One region of the Rhizobium sp. PL01 genome, then DNA from elsewhere that is predicted to be linked to it. Evidence: predicted binding sites of a transcription regulator. Region 1 holds the regulator's gene; each other region holds the start of a gene.

The links. The regulator LexA, encoded in region 1, represses DNA repair genes until DNA is damaged. The targets are predictions, from matches to a motif close to TGTTCNNNNTGTGTTCNG.
Region 2: a site for LexA is predicted at 1,851-1,868, ahead of R6X40_RS16480 (metallopeptidase family protein). Genes of this name have one in related genera too.
Region 3: a site for LexA is predicted at 2,640-2,657, ahead of R6X40_RS27025 (DNA polymerase IV). Genes of this name have one in related genera too.

What each region holds. Positions count from the first base shown of each region.
Region 1 is NZ_JAWQUM010000002.1:290,016-294,306, reverse strand. It holds tRNA gene R6X40_RS05825 (tRNA-Ser) at 304-393, opposite strand; gene R6X40_RS05820 (hypothetical protein) at 1,015-1,233, shown strand; tRNA gene R6X40_RS05815 (tRNA-Cys) at 1,460-1,533, opposite strand; gene lexA (transcriptional repressor LexA) at 1,958-2,668, opposite strand; gene R6X40_RS05805 (hypothetical protein) at 2,909-3,187, opposite strand; tRNA gene R6X40_RS05800 (tRNA-Asn) at 3,407-3,481, shown strand; partial or broken gene R6X40_RS05795 (hypothetical protein) at 3,734-4,055, opposite strand; gene R6X40_RS05790 (APH(3'') family aminoglycoside O-phosphotransferase) at 4,224-4,291, shown strand, end outside.
Region 2 is NZ_JAWQUM010000006.1:235,594-239,884, forward strand. It holds gene R6X40_RS16470 (Y-family DNA polymerase) at 1-1,020, opposite strand, end outside; gene R6X40_RS16475 (hypothetical protein) at 902-1,831, opposite strand; gene R6X40_RS16480 (metallopeptidase family protein) at 2,001-2,435, shown strand; gene R6X40_RS16485 (DUF1737 domain-containing protein) at 2,468-2,674, opposite strand; gene R6X40_RS16490 (CoA ester lyase) at 2,671-3,579, opposite strand; gene R6X40_RS16495 (hypothetical protein) at 3,694-3,939, shown strand; gene leuD (3-isopropylmalate dehydratase small subunit) at 4,056-4,291, shown strand, end outside.
Region 3 is NZ_JAWQUM010000014.1:50,629-54,919, reverse strand. It holds gene dnaE (DNA polymerase III subunit alpha) at 1-9, shown strand, start outside; gene R6X40_RS27030 (L,D-transpeptidase family protein) at 21-1,244, opposite strand; gene R6X40_RS27025 (DNA polymerase IV) at 1,346-2,635, opposite strand; gene R6X40_RS27020 (hypothetical protein) at 2,778-3,419, opposite strand; gene R6X40_RS27015 (DUF3572 domain-containing protein) at 3,422-3,700, opposite strand; gene R6X40_RS27010 (response regulator) at 3,860-4,231, shown strand.

The DNA of each region.
Region 1 (4,291 bases):
GAAAGTGGACGAATACGTGCTCCTAGCAGACATATTCAATGCTGTCGCAGCGAATACCGACGATGGTGCCATCGATGTCGGAAATAAATGTGGAAGATACTGTGAACCAGGCGGTAATGCAGGCGCCGGTCTGCCGATCTGCAAGAGACCGCCAGCCGCCACGATAACCATGTTCTACGTGTGAACATCCGGCGCCTCAAGGAAGGCGTAGGCCCGTTATACAATCATCAAACCACGCAGGATGAAAAAAGCACTCAAGCGCGGTGGAGGGCATTTGTGTCTACGATGGATTGGGGCGGAAAATGGCGGAAGAGGTGGGATTCGAACCCACGGTACGGTCTCCCGCACGCCGGTTTTCAAGACCGGTTCCTTAAACCACTCGGACACTCTTCCTGATGACGGGCATTATGATGATACCGTTTTGACCGGGCGGTGGTTTTCCCGTGCAAACATTTGGACATCAGCCTGTCACGGCTCGCTTTATAGCTTGCCGATTGCGAACGTCAACCGGTTCTGCAGTATGCCGCCATCGCCTGCGATGCGTGCCCGGCTGGCTGAACCTTGGATGCTGCCGGTAGCGCAACGGGGAAAGGTCTTGAACACAGTAGTGTGTATTGCTGCTCTCGCCATTGTTCATCGCAATTTGCGGAGACGGCGACGCTCATAAAAATCCAGATTCGGGCCGCCGTAGATACGCTCGTCGCTACTACGCGGCACCCTGGTCGCGTCGCTTCTACTTGGCAGTGGCTTGTGACCGCGTCCCCCTCGTCCATCCCGATGGTCATAGGCAGAGCAGACCAGATCATAATTGCTGCGTGTGAGGCGAATGGATGATGGCCTGTCACCGTTCGGCTTAATCACCGCGAGAATGTTTCATCGCTTGCCGAAATATGATATCTTGCACTCCTACGCATTGAGTACGCATCCAGCAGTGGAACGCCCGTGGCCAGCGTGTTGCAGCGTCGGTTCACCCGTTAAAATCAAGTGCTGCAAAGCGCGGTGAAGGAGAATGCAATGCATTATAGCGTGCAGTTTTTCACCTGGACCCCGAAGCAGGGCGTTCACCAGGTCGGATCGACGATCGAAATCGATGCGGTCAACCCCAAGCTCGCGGCCGTGTCGCTGCTGGGGCTAAGATTGGACGAGACCGGTGCAGCCAAGAAACTCGCAGTGCGCGTCTGGACAACACCGGATGACAGCAAGGCTGATTGCGCCTGCTTCTATTATCATTGAGCAATCCCCCTGCTTCGCGATGCACCGACGGGGATTATGCAACGCTATCGTTTGTCAACGACGGCATGGTCTCTAGCTGTCCAGGCAAGATGGGAAGACGGAAACCTATCGATCCGATCTCTCTGAAAACTCTTCACAAGAGTGAAAACCCGCTGAGCGCGACCTATCGGCAAGGCCATCGACGCCTGCGCTTCTTCCCTGTCAATTTTCTATGTGTGGGAAAGTTTGGAGGCCTCGCCCGGAATTGAACCGGGGTGCAAGGATTTGCAGTCCTCTGCGTCACCACTCCGCCACGAGGCCTCACGAGTTCAAATAATCGAACTGTGGCGGCGGTTTAGAATGATCCTAGACAAATCGCAAGAGGATATTTCTGAAAATATCCTCGGTCGTTTGTGAAATGAAGTTTCCGAGCCGCTCTCCCACAGGCTTAAGGGGATGAGATCGCTACGGCCCGCACCTTTGAGATGATGAGGCTCGCGTTCCGATCGCGAACCTCATTTGTGATTTCACGCACCCAACTGGTCATCGTAGACAAAGACACATTTCAGGGCAGGATCCGTTTTTGACACCGGCATTCGAATTGAGAGGCGGTTTGCTTTGGATATATGAAGCGGCATGGCAACGACCGAGCTGAACGGCAACAGGACCGGCTTCATCCAGCAAAGTCCATAACCAAAAACTCATCTCCAAGCCGCAGGCAGGTCGAAGATAAAATTCGGCAAGATCAATGATAACGGCGGATCAGCCCGACGAGTTTGCCCTGTATCTTGACCCGGTCCGGCCCAAAGATCCGCGTCTCGTAGGCGGGGTTGGCGGCTTCCAGCGCAATCGAGGCGCCTTTCCGGCGGAACCGCTTCAGCGTCGCTTCCTCGTCATCAACCAGGGCGACGACGATTTCGCCGGGGCTGGCGCTGTTCGTATTGCGGATGATGACCGTGTCGCCATCCAGAATTCCTGCCTCGATCATCGAATCACCACGCACTTCCAGTGCGTAGTGCTCGCCGTTACCGACCATCTCGAGGGGGACGGAAATATCATGCGTGTTGTTCTGGATCGCCGAGATCGGCACGCCGGCGGCGATCCTGCCCATAACCGGTATCGAGACGGTGTCGCTGTGTGAGGCAGTCTTGACAGGTGCTGGGGGCACTGGTTGTACGCCGAGGCTGCCCTGAATGACGCTGGGTGAAAAGCCACGCTTGGGCTGGAGGCTCATTGAATAGGCCTCCGGCAACTTGATCACTTCCAGCGCCCTCGCCCGGTTGGGAAGGCGCCGGATGAAACCCCGCTCCTCAAGCGCGGTAATCAGCCGGTGAATGCCGGATTTCGACGCAAGATCCAGCGCATCTTTCATTTCATCGAATGATGGCGGCACACCCGATTCTTTCATTCTTTCGTGAATGAACAGAAGCAGTTCCTGTTGCTTGCGGGTCAGCATGAACGATCACTCCAGAATCGAGAAACAAATCAAGAACGAACACTATCTGTTCCATATGTGTTCCGCAAGTCCCTAAAATTCATCGAATGTTTTCAGAGATAAGTGTCGTTTCTGACGATCGGGTTGAGGTCTTGCATGTTGTTGTCTCCAGAGACTCGCATTCACTCGCTCATGGCCTTCCCCTTTTGAAGAGCCCTTGGGTGATTCCGAACGTGAGAGGATATGATGATCGGCATTGTTCTAGTTGGATGCCGGCCATTTTCGAGCCCACCAGACCGAAAATTTGCGCCGCTTACGCCGAATGAAGGCGAGATCATGCGACAGGACGAGTAGGCCCAGCGGCACCATCCAGAAGCCGAGGACAGGCAGGAAACCGAGAATGCCACCAAAAATCAAAACGCCGCCGATGGCGATACGCAGCGGACGTGATTGCGGCAGCCGCATCCGCCATGAGCCGATAACCAGCTCCTGTGTTCGGGCGTCGATGCCGAATTTTTTCGTTTTCTGCGGTTCTGCCATAAATCTCACCTATCAAACATAAAGCCTGCCCCGATACCGCTGCAATGCCGCGATGCCAAGGGTTTGGCTTGCGTGACATCGAGAATGCACCACTCCCCACAGATGGGAAGTTCTCCACAGTCTGACAAGATTGTGCATTTTTTTTGAAAAACCGCTTGGCAAATCGGAAAAGCATTTGTATTAGCAGCCTCACTTCTGCAGCACACACCGCGCAGACGTTCCCTGGTAGCTCAGCGGTAGAGCATTCGACTGTTAATCGACAGGTCGCCGGTTCGAATCCGGCCCGGGGAGCCAGTTTTCAAAGGCCTTGCTGAAAAGCAAGGCCTTTTTGGTTTCTGGTGACACCGCACCGCCTCTCGTCTGATTTCGCTGTTCTACCGATAGCCACTGGCATCCGCTATTTTCCCCGCCTCCTGCACCTCTGTCATGTCGCGCCAGCAGTCCGTCCGCGACCCGCCGAGATCGGCGAACTCTCAGATCTTTGCGAGATCCCGCTTGACGTGGATTGTACGGTAAAGCGGTTCCGCTCCGAGTCCGTTGCCTGGGCCGCAGCAATTTCAGGCCCTTTTCGAGCGAGTGTTCCCAGACCGGCTTGTCCCACTCGGTCATATGCTCGCCGCCCGAGATATCGTTGATGAGAATATCGAGTCGTGATTCTTCGCGGCGGATACGGTCAACCAAGAGACGCGACTTCCGCGTGAACAAGATGATCCACCGGCACTGCAATGCCTTTGCCGCCAGCCTCCGCGACCAGTTCGGCCGTCTCTTCGATGATGGGGATTCGAGGCGGATGGTCCGGTGGTGCCGTATGTGGAGGCGCAGATTCAGGACTTTCTCGCCGAATTTTACGGGTAATCGTATCCCTCACCGGCTTTCCTCCGTAAACGCGCCCGGTGTAAAAACCTGGAGATTTTCTGTTCCGGGCTAATGAAATCACGTTCGGCAATATCCATGTCGTGCTGGGGCGCGACATCGCCTTCGCCAGACAAGACGAGGGGAATGAAACCTGACTGATTATCAATACGGATCAACCCGGTTGACGGGCTTTTCTCTTGGAAGCCAATGGATTGCCTACCTTCATGGCGAATCGGGTGATGCGCTGTT
Region 2 (4,291 bases), on a different contig from region 1:
GCCGGCATCGAGGTCGTCATGAACGGCTTGAAGACGTTCGGAAAAAAGGGCCGCAATTCGCTTTGGATCCCGCAATGGCTGCGAAGCGCCAGCGGCGATACGAAAGACCCGGCCATCGACCCGGAACAACATGAGCTCGAAAGCCCGTCCGCCGGCACCCCGCTCTTCTAGGCTTGATTTCAGCGACAGGGCGATCTGCCCGGTCAGAGAGAGGATATCGTCCTCCGCCTGAATGGGCTCGATGAGACGCCGCTCGGCAGACAGGCTGGCGACGGGCCGGCGCGGAGAGACGGGCTCTTCATCGCGGCCGAGTGCCTGATCGAGCCGCAGCAACACCTGCGCTCCGAAACGGCGTGCCAAAGGTGCCCGGGGGGCTGCGATGAGATCGCCGATCTGCTTCAGTCCGAGCTTCTGAAGCGCGGCGACAGTCTGCTCTTCCAGCCGGAGAGAGGCGACCGGCAAGGGTGCCAGCACCTGCTCCATGTCTTCCTCGGCGATGACGCCGCCGTACCCGAAGCGGGAGGCTGCCCAAGAGAGACCCGGCGCTGATGATATGGCACCACGGGCATCGATACCCATCTGGAAGAGCCGCATGAGAATGTCCTTGAGCAGCGCTTTCTCGCCACCGAAGAGATGAGAACTGCCGGTAATATCGAGGAACAATCCATCTGAGCCATCAAGCGCCACCAGCGGCGTGTAGCGGTCACACCAGTCAGCGATGCCATCGAGCAGGCGGCGATCTGCGGCCGGGTCTTCTTCCACGACATCGAGACTGGGGCACATGGCCCGTGCTTCCGCCACGCCCTGGCTTTTTCTGAGACCGAACGCTTCTGCCACTTCATCGAGAGCCGTCAGCCGCATCGCGTTATTGACCCGCCCCGAACAGACGATCGGCGGGCCGTCAGGACGCCCGGTCAAGCGCCAGGACAGACCCCAGTTTTTGCGGGAAATCCGGTCGGTTGGCAGATGCGGGAAGGCGAGGGCCAGGATGCGCTGCGAACTCGGCCGGAAGCCGAGCAAACTCGGGTTCGCGGAGAGGGAGAAACTGACGGTCATGGGGATTCCATTCGAGGAGTAGGGAGACCGGAGCCGGATTTCGGCTTTTCTCCAAGGTGAGACGGAAAACCGGATTGCCGATGCTGCCGCCAAGCATTGACCGATCCGGCAAAAACCGGCTTGTCGCGGGCGCGGGTTCAACCAGGAAGCGGAAGGGCGCACTGCTTGCCTCTTCCTCTCCGGACTGGCGTACAATGAGGAGAGGGCGTCCTGCCGCCTTTGCCCGCAGGCCCAGCCGCCGGCTTTCGGTCAGTCCGAAATGGGCCGGATTACCCTTGACCTCCAGAATGCTGACCGAAAAGGCACCACTTTCGACCGCGGTTTCGGCAAGCCAGAGCGCCTCCTCCAGCCTGCGTGGAACTGCATGTAGAAACCGCTCCGGCTTCAGGCCGAAATCCGCCAGCCCCAAGGCATAGGGAATGCCTGTTTCCATCGATGTAACCGTATCGCTGATCCACAGAACCGGCGAGCGATCCTCACCCGCCTCTCGCTGCAAAAGGGCGGCAAGCGCCAGTGCAAAGCCGGTTGCTGCCGTTGCATCCCGCATCAACTGCGACCGGATTTCGGACATGCCATTGAGCGGCAGGCCACCCTCCAATGCTGCATCAAGCGATGGCACGCCCAGCGAAAAACGATGGCTTTCCCGCCTCTTTCCCTGACCACTCTCGCCTGCCAACGCCTCCTGCCTGGCGGCGGCAATGGAACTGCCTTCCAGTCTAGCTACCTGTTCACGGAGCGCAAAAAGACGCTCGCGCGCCATGGGCGTCTGCGCCATGACGTACTCCAGTTCAAATTGTTCCTGTTATGTTCTTATAGATTCCAGAGCTTCAGGAAAGAGTCAACGGGAATCTCTAAGAATTTATTCCTTGACTGGGGACGTAGAAATTCAACCCTCGAAAAACACTGATGAAATGGCTATATCAGGGGGTAAGTAAGGAGTGCCCATGGCCCGCATAGACCAGAGCGATGATTGGCGGGAACGCCACGCGCCGACAATCAGCACATTCGAATCCCTGGCATTGGAGGCTTACAGCCACCTACCGGAGGAATTCCGGGCGCTGGCAACCAATCTGACCATCGAGATTGACGATTTTCCGACCGAGGACGTTTTCGAGGACATGGCGCTGGAAACGCCGTTCGATCTGCTCGGACTCTTCGAGGGACGCGGCATCGGCGAGCGCTTCACCATGGAAACCGGCGAAATGCCGAACCGGATCATTCTCTATCGCCGGCCGATCCTCGACTATTGGGCGGAGAACGAGGAGACGCTGGGCGATATCATCACCCATGTGCTGATCCACGAGATCGGCCATCATTTCGGCCTGTCGGACGACGACATGGAGCGGATCGAGGAAAGCGTCGAGCATGTGGGCGGCTGAGAGGGCTTGAAAGCCCTCCCGCCATCGTACAATCAGTGTTCGGACAGTTTGGTGTCGGCGGTGTATTCCTTGCCTTCGACATCCTTGACGACGGCCTGGCCGCACATCATCGCCCGCGTTTCCTGATTCCACGCATAGGTCGGCGAACCGTACAGGTCCCAGCCCTTGTTGAGGGCGGCCGTCACCTTGTGGCAGAAAGTGGCATCGTCGATGGCAGTCAGCAAGCGGTAGAGTTTCAAGATTTTTTTCCTTTTTTATGAATAGCATCGGCCTTGGCGACAAGCTTGAGCGCCTGCTCGAGATGCAGGCGCTCGACCATCTGGCCATTGAGGTTGATGACGGCTTTATCCGCATTTTCCGCAAGCGCAAAGGCATCGATGATCGATCGCGCTTCGGTCACGGCATTGTCATCGACCCCGAAGTGACGATTGGCCGGGCCGATCTGGACCGGGTGGATCAACATCTTGCCATCAAAACCCATGTCACGCCCTTGGGCGCACTCCGCTGCAAATCCAGCATCATCATGGAAATCGTTGAAGACCGCATCGATGACATCGAGGCCGCAGCTACGGGCAGCAAGCAACACCTGCATCAGCCAGGGGACGAGATAGACGCGGCCGGGCAGGGAGGGCACGCCGGTCTCCTTGCGCAGGTCGTTCAGCCCCGGCACGAAACAATCGAGCCTGCCGCCACGGGTGCGGCCGGTTTCGGCGATCGCCGCAGCATTGAGTACGCCGCGCGGAGTCTCGATCATCGCCCAAAGGCGCAGGCTATCCAGCGCGTCGTTTTCCGAAAGAAAATCAACGACGGACTGGATATCCTGCGGGCTTTCGACCTTGGGAAGCAGGATGACATCCGGCGCCATGGCAAGCGCGGCCAGCAGATCTTTTTCACCGAACGGGGTTTTCAGGCTGTTGATGCGGACGATCACCTCGATATCGCCGCGCCGCGCCTTGGCCAGATGATCGGCGAGCGTCTTTCGAGCGGCAGCCTTGTTGTCGTAGGAGACAGCATCCTCGAGATCATAGATCACCGCGTCGCAGGAAAGGCTCGCGACCTTGGCAAGAGCGCGAACATTATCGGCAGGCACACAGAGCACCGAACGGCGAAGGCGGGCGGGGTGGCGATCAAGGGATGAATTCATGCGGCTTTTGTGCCTGTGTTTCGCCACTTTCGCAAGGCAGGGATGCAATCCGAAAGTAGGCCTTGCAACGCGAGGCGGGCGGACCCACATTCCAGACAACGAAAGGGTAAGATCATGCAAAGCATTCGTTCTCTCCTCCTGACAGCCGTCGGCATTGCCTTCACGCTGATGGCGCTGGTGTTCACCGCATCGCTCGGCCTGGCACTCGCCGGCATCGCCACCGTGTTCGTCATCGGCAGCGCGATTTCCGCACGGCTTATGCCGAAACCGGTCCGCGCCACCGTGAACCGCAATACCGGCCGGCGTGAGCGCGAGCCGCGCATCTGGAACGACGGACGCGGTACGATCATCGACATGTAAGCGCCGGTCGCCTGTTGTTGGTGCCCTGAAGTGAGATTTTCCTTCATTTCGGCATGAAATTGATCTAAACGCTGGGCGGAAGTTTTTCCGCCCCGTTGAAATCGAAGGCCATAGCCATGGACAAGTTCGTCAAGCTCACCGGCGTTGCCGCGCCGCTCCCCGTCGTCAATATCGACACGGACATGATCATTCCGAAGGATTACCTGAAGACGATCAAGCGCACCGGCCTCGGCACGGGGCTTTTTGCCGAAGCCCGCTATCATGAAGACGGCTCGGTCAACGAGGATTTCGTCCTCAACAAGCCCGCCTACCAGAACGCCAAGATTTTGGTTGCCGGCGACAATTTCGGCTG
Region 3 (4,291 bases), on a different contig from region 1:
CTGGTATAGCGCCGGGCTGTTCAGGGTTTCGATCGGCTTCGTGTGACGGTCACGAAGTCCGTGCCGGCGCCCGTTTCCTGGCCAAGCCCCATATCGGAGATGGTGAGAGACGAGCCTTCGGCGAGCAATTCCTCGATCCGCTGGCGCGTCTCGTCCGGCACCGTGATACGGTCCAGCGTACGGTTGGCGGCATTGAAAGCAGTCGGGTCTTCTTCGCTGGTGATTCCAAGGCGTTTCTTCATCGGCCCGGACAGCGCGTTGTCGAGCGTCATGGCGAACCAAGCGCCTTTGCCGGTGGAAACGTCGATATCCTGAAACTGGAAGAAATGCGTGCCGAGTGCGATTTCCGGCTTGTCGATCACCACTGGCGTTTCGAACAGAGGTTCGAAGTCACGGCGAACCAGAAGCTGACCGTTCGGTGGCTTGCCCTTGCCTGCCTTGGCATAAAGCGCTTCGATGAAGGCCGGGGTCGGCTTGCCATCGACAATCAGCTTCTCCGCGGCCTGGAAGGCTTTGATGGCATCGGCAGTCTGAACACCGGCATATCCATCGGCTAGACCGGCCGCATAACCAAGCTCGTCGAGCAGGTTCTGGATATCCATCGTGATTTCGCGTGTGCCGCGATGGGTGATCAGCATCCGGATTGGCGGCAGCTTTTCCATCTCGGCGGCAACCGGCTTTTCCGGTGTGGGCTCGATCGTGGCAACTTCGACGGACTGGGTTTGTATCTGCGAAACACTCGGCCGCAGTGTCGCGTCCGACAGCAGTTCCGGCTCTTTGCCCTTGGGCTGGAACAGGAACGGATCGGAGATGGCGACGGGTGTCAGCTGGCGGTCAGACACCAGCACGTGCAGGCCGCGCCCGGTCATCTTGAACAGCTGTTTGGCAAAGGCATCGGGCATCCGCACGCAACCATGTGAAGCCGGGTAGCTCGGAACATGATTGGAGGCGTGCAGCGCAATGCCTGACCATGTCAGCCGCTGCATGAACGGCATCGGTGCGTTCGAATAGATGTTCGATTTATGGAACCGGCGTTTTTCAAGGATCGAGAAAATGCCTGTCGGCGTCGAATGTCCAGCCTTGCCCGTCGAAACATTGGACGTGGCAACGACCGTATCACCGTCATAGACCACCAGCGATTGCTGATCCCTGGACACGACGATCTGCAGGGGAGCCTGCTCGCCGGCAAACGCGACGCTGGCAGACAGGGCAATGGCGAAGCCGAGGCCAAATGTAAAACGCAAAACCATAGGAACATCCGGACACAAGAAACACAGGATGAGCCTAACCTGAGAGGTTTAAGGAAACTTTGCGGTCATGCGCGAACACGGGAATGTGAAGCCGGCTACTTTCGCCGGCCTTTGCCAAATGTATAGCCGGTCTCGACTGTCGCCTTGCCAAACTTGTCGCGCAACGTATTGATTGCGGCTTCGGCCGCTGCGCGCCGGGTTGCCTGCGTGTCGACGAGATCCGGCGGATCGGCAAGATCGGGATTGGACAGGTCTGAGACGCCGATGCCGATCAGACGGAATTTCGTGCCGTCGGTTTCCTTATCGAGAAGCTGCATGCCGGTGCGGAAAATGCGGTCGGCAAGCCGGGTCGGGCTGTCGAGGCGGCGGTTGCGCGTCCGGCTCTTGAAATCGGCGGTCTTCAGCTTGAGCACGACGGTCTGCCCGGCAATGTCGGCCTTGCGTAGCCGGTGCGCCACCTGTTCGCTCAACCGCCGCAGATGCGTGACCAGATCGTCATAATTGCAGAGATCGTCGTTGAAGGTTGTCTCCGAGGAAACGCTCTTGGCCTCGCCATCGATATCGACGGTGCGCTCGTCCTGGCCGCGCGACAGGCGATAGAGGCGCTGACCCATCGTGCCATAACGCTTCATCAGGTCTGTTTCGTCCATTGTTTGCAACTGGCCTATGGTGCGGATGCCGTCGCGCTCCAGTGTCGCTGCAAAGGCTTTGCCAACGCCCCAGATCAGTGTCACCGATCTGTCTTTCAGAAAGTCCAGCGCTTCTGCAGCCCCGATCACGGAAAAGCCGCGCGGCTTTTGCAGGTCGGACGCCACCTTGGCGAGGAACTTGCAATAGGACAGGCCGACCGAAACGGAAATGCCGATCTCCTGTTCGACCCGGCGGGCGAATTTTGCCAGTGTGCGGGCAGGTGGATCGTGGTGCAGCCGCTCGGTGCCTTTCAGTTCCAGAAACGCCTCATCAATCGACAGTGGCTGAACCAGTGGCGTCAACTCCTGCATCAACGTGCGCACCTGCCGTCCGACCCGCACATATTTCTCCATGTCGGGCTTGATGACGATGGCTTGTGGACAAGCCTCCAATGCCTTGAACATCGGCATGGCGGAGCGCACGCCGTGGATACGTGCAATGTAGCAGGCGGTGGAGACGACGCCACGTTTGCCACCGCCGATGATCACCGGCTTGTCGGCCAGCTCCGGATTGTCGCGTTTTTCCACCGAGGCATAGAAGGCATCGCAATCGATATGGGCGAGCGTCAGCTGATAGAGTTCGGAGTGGAACAGCAGGCGCGGGCTGCCGCAGGCCCGGCAACGGCGAATGCCGGCCGGTTGGCCTGTCAGGCAGTCTCGGCAAAACCCTGGAAGTTGCTGCGCGTCTGTTTGCATCGATCAGAACAAAAGTTGAACATTTTCACGATACGCCCTAAACTGACGAGTCTCAAGGCATGGAAAGGCAATCTTGATGACCTTCCCAGGAAAGGTGATCTTCAGCGGTATTTTTGCCCGGCATCGGTTTTCCGCCTGTCGTTCAGCGCAGGAAATGCGTGCGGATGATGGTGGCCACATCCGTCCAGCTGTCCGCCTTGGTGATGCCATCGCCCGGATCTGGCGCCAGCGCACGGAATTCTGCATTGGCCATCAGATTGATCAGCAGGCAATCCGGCGTATGGGTCTGAACGGACTGCAGATTGCGCAGGATATCATCGATGAAGACCAGCGGCACATCCCGGGCCTCGTGCAAGCGCTTGATGATCGGCCCCTTGGGCTCTTCGCTGGCAAGCAGCGGGTAGCTCAAGCCATGGCGGTCAAGCAGCGAGCGGCGCACGCCGGAATGTCGCGGCGGCATCGCGGTCAGGAAGATGATGTCCGCATCGACGGAAAGCCCGGCCAAGGTCTCGACGACGAGATCGGCAGGTGTCTGCCACTGGTCCTGCAGCCGGAAGAATGTCTCCAGCAGTTCGCTCGTCATGCCGTCATCGACTGGCAGACCGGTATCAAGCGCCACGACATTGCCATGCAGGCGGAAGGAGCGGGGCAAGAGATCACGCCCCGAGGCGCGCAGGAAGTTGCGAAACGGCGTGAGGAATTCGAGCACCACTTCGTCGATATCGCAGACGATCAACGGGCGATCCGTCAGCCGGATATGGTCGAGATCAAGCGTATCCGCCACGGTCAGAAATCTCCCGGATTGTCCGGGCCAGACAGCATGGCATGGGCGCGCACCACATCCTCGGGCCGCGTGCCGGTCGCCTCGCAAAAAGCCAGCAGCGTCGGCTCATGGCCCATCAGGAAATCGACGACGCCGGCAAGAAAACCGGGGTCGGCTGCTGCATGGCGCAAGGACGATGGATCGGTGCCCGTCAATGCCAGGAAACGTCCGAGCAATTCGGGCTCGTTTGCAAGCCAGCCGAGGATGGCAATCGCTGTTTCTTCGGATGGGGTCACTGTCATTCGTCCTTATCGCATTCCGGTAATTTTCTACGGAATATTACCGGTTTTTCAACCAAATCACTGTAGCTTCAAGCTTCCGGGATGAATGAGTCCAACCGTGCCGCAACTTATAGCGATGCGACGGCCATGCAAGCCGGAACCGCAAATCAAGGGATCGAAATGCCCAAACAGGTTATGATTGTTGAAGACAACGAGCTGAACATGAAGCTCTTTCGTGACCTGATCGAGGCGTCCGGGTATACGACGATTCAAACCAGAAATGGTATGGAAGCCCTTGATCTTGCACGAAAACATCGGCCAGACCTGATCCTTATGGACATCCAGCTTCCGGAGGTTTCCGGGCTCGAGGTGACCAAATGGCTGAAGGAAGACGACGAATTGCATGTCATTCCGGTCATCGCCGTTACGGCGTTTGCGATGAAGGGTGACGAAGAGCGCATCCGGCAGGGGGGCTGCGAAGCGTATGTTTCCAAGCCGATCTCTGTGCCGAAATTTATTGAAACGATCAAAACTTATTTGGGCGATGCCTGATGCGGCGCCAGGGGCTTTCGACAAAAATGCCCCTCAACGATATTCTTGCGCGTGAAACGA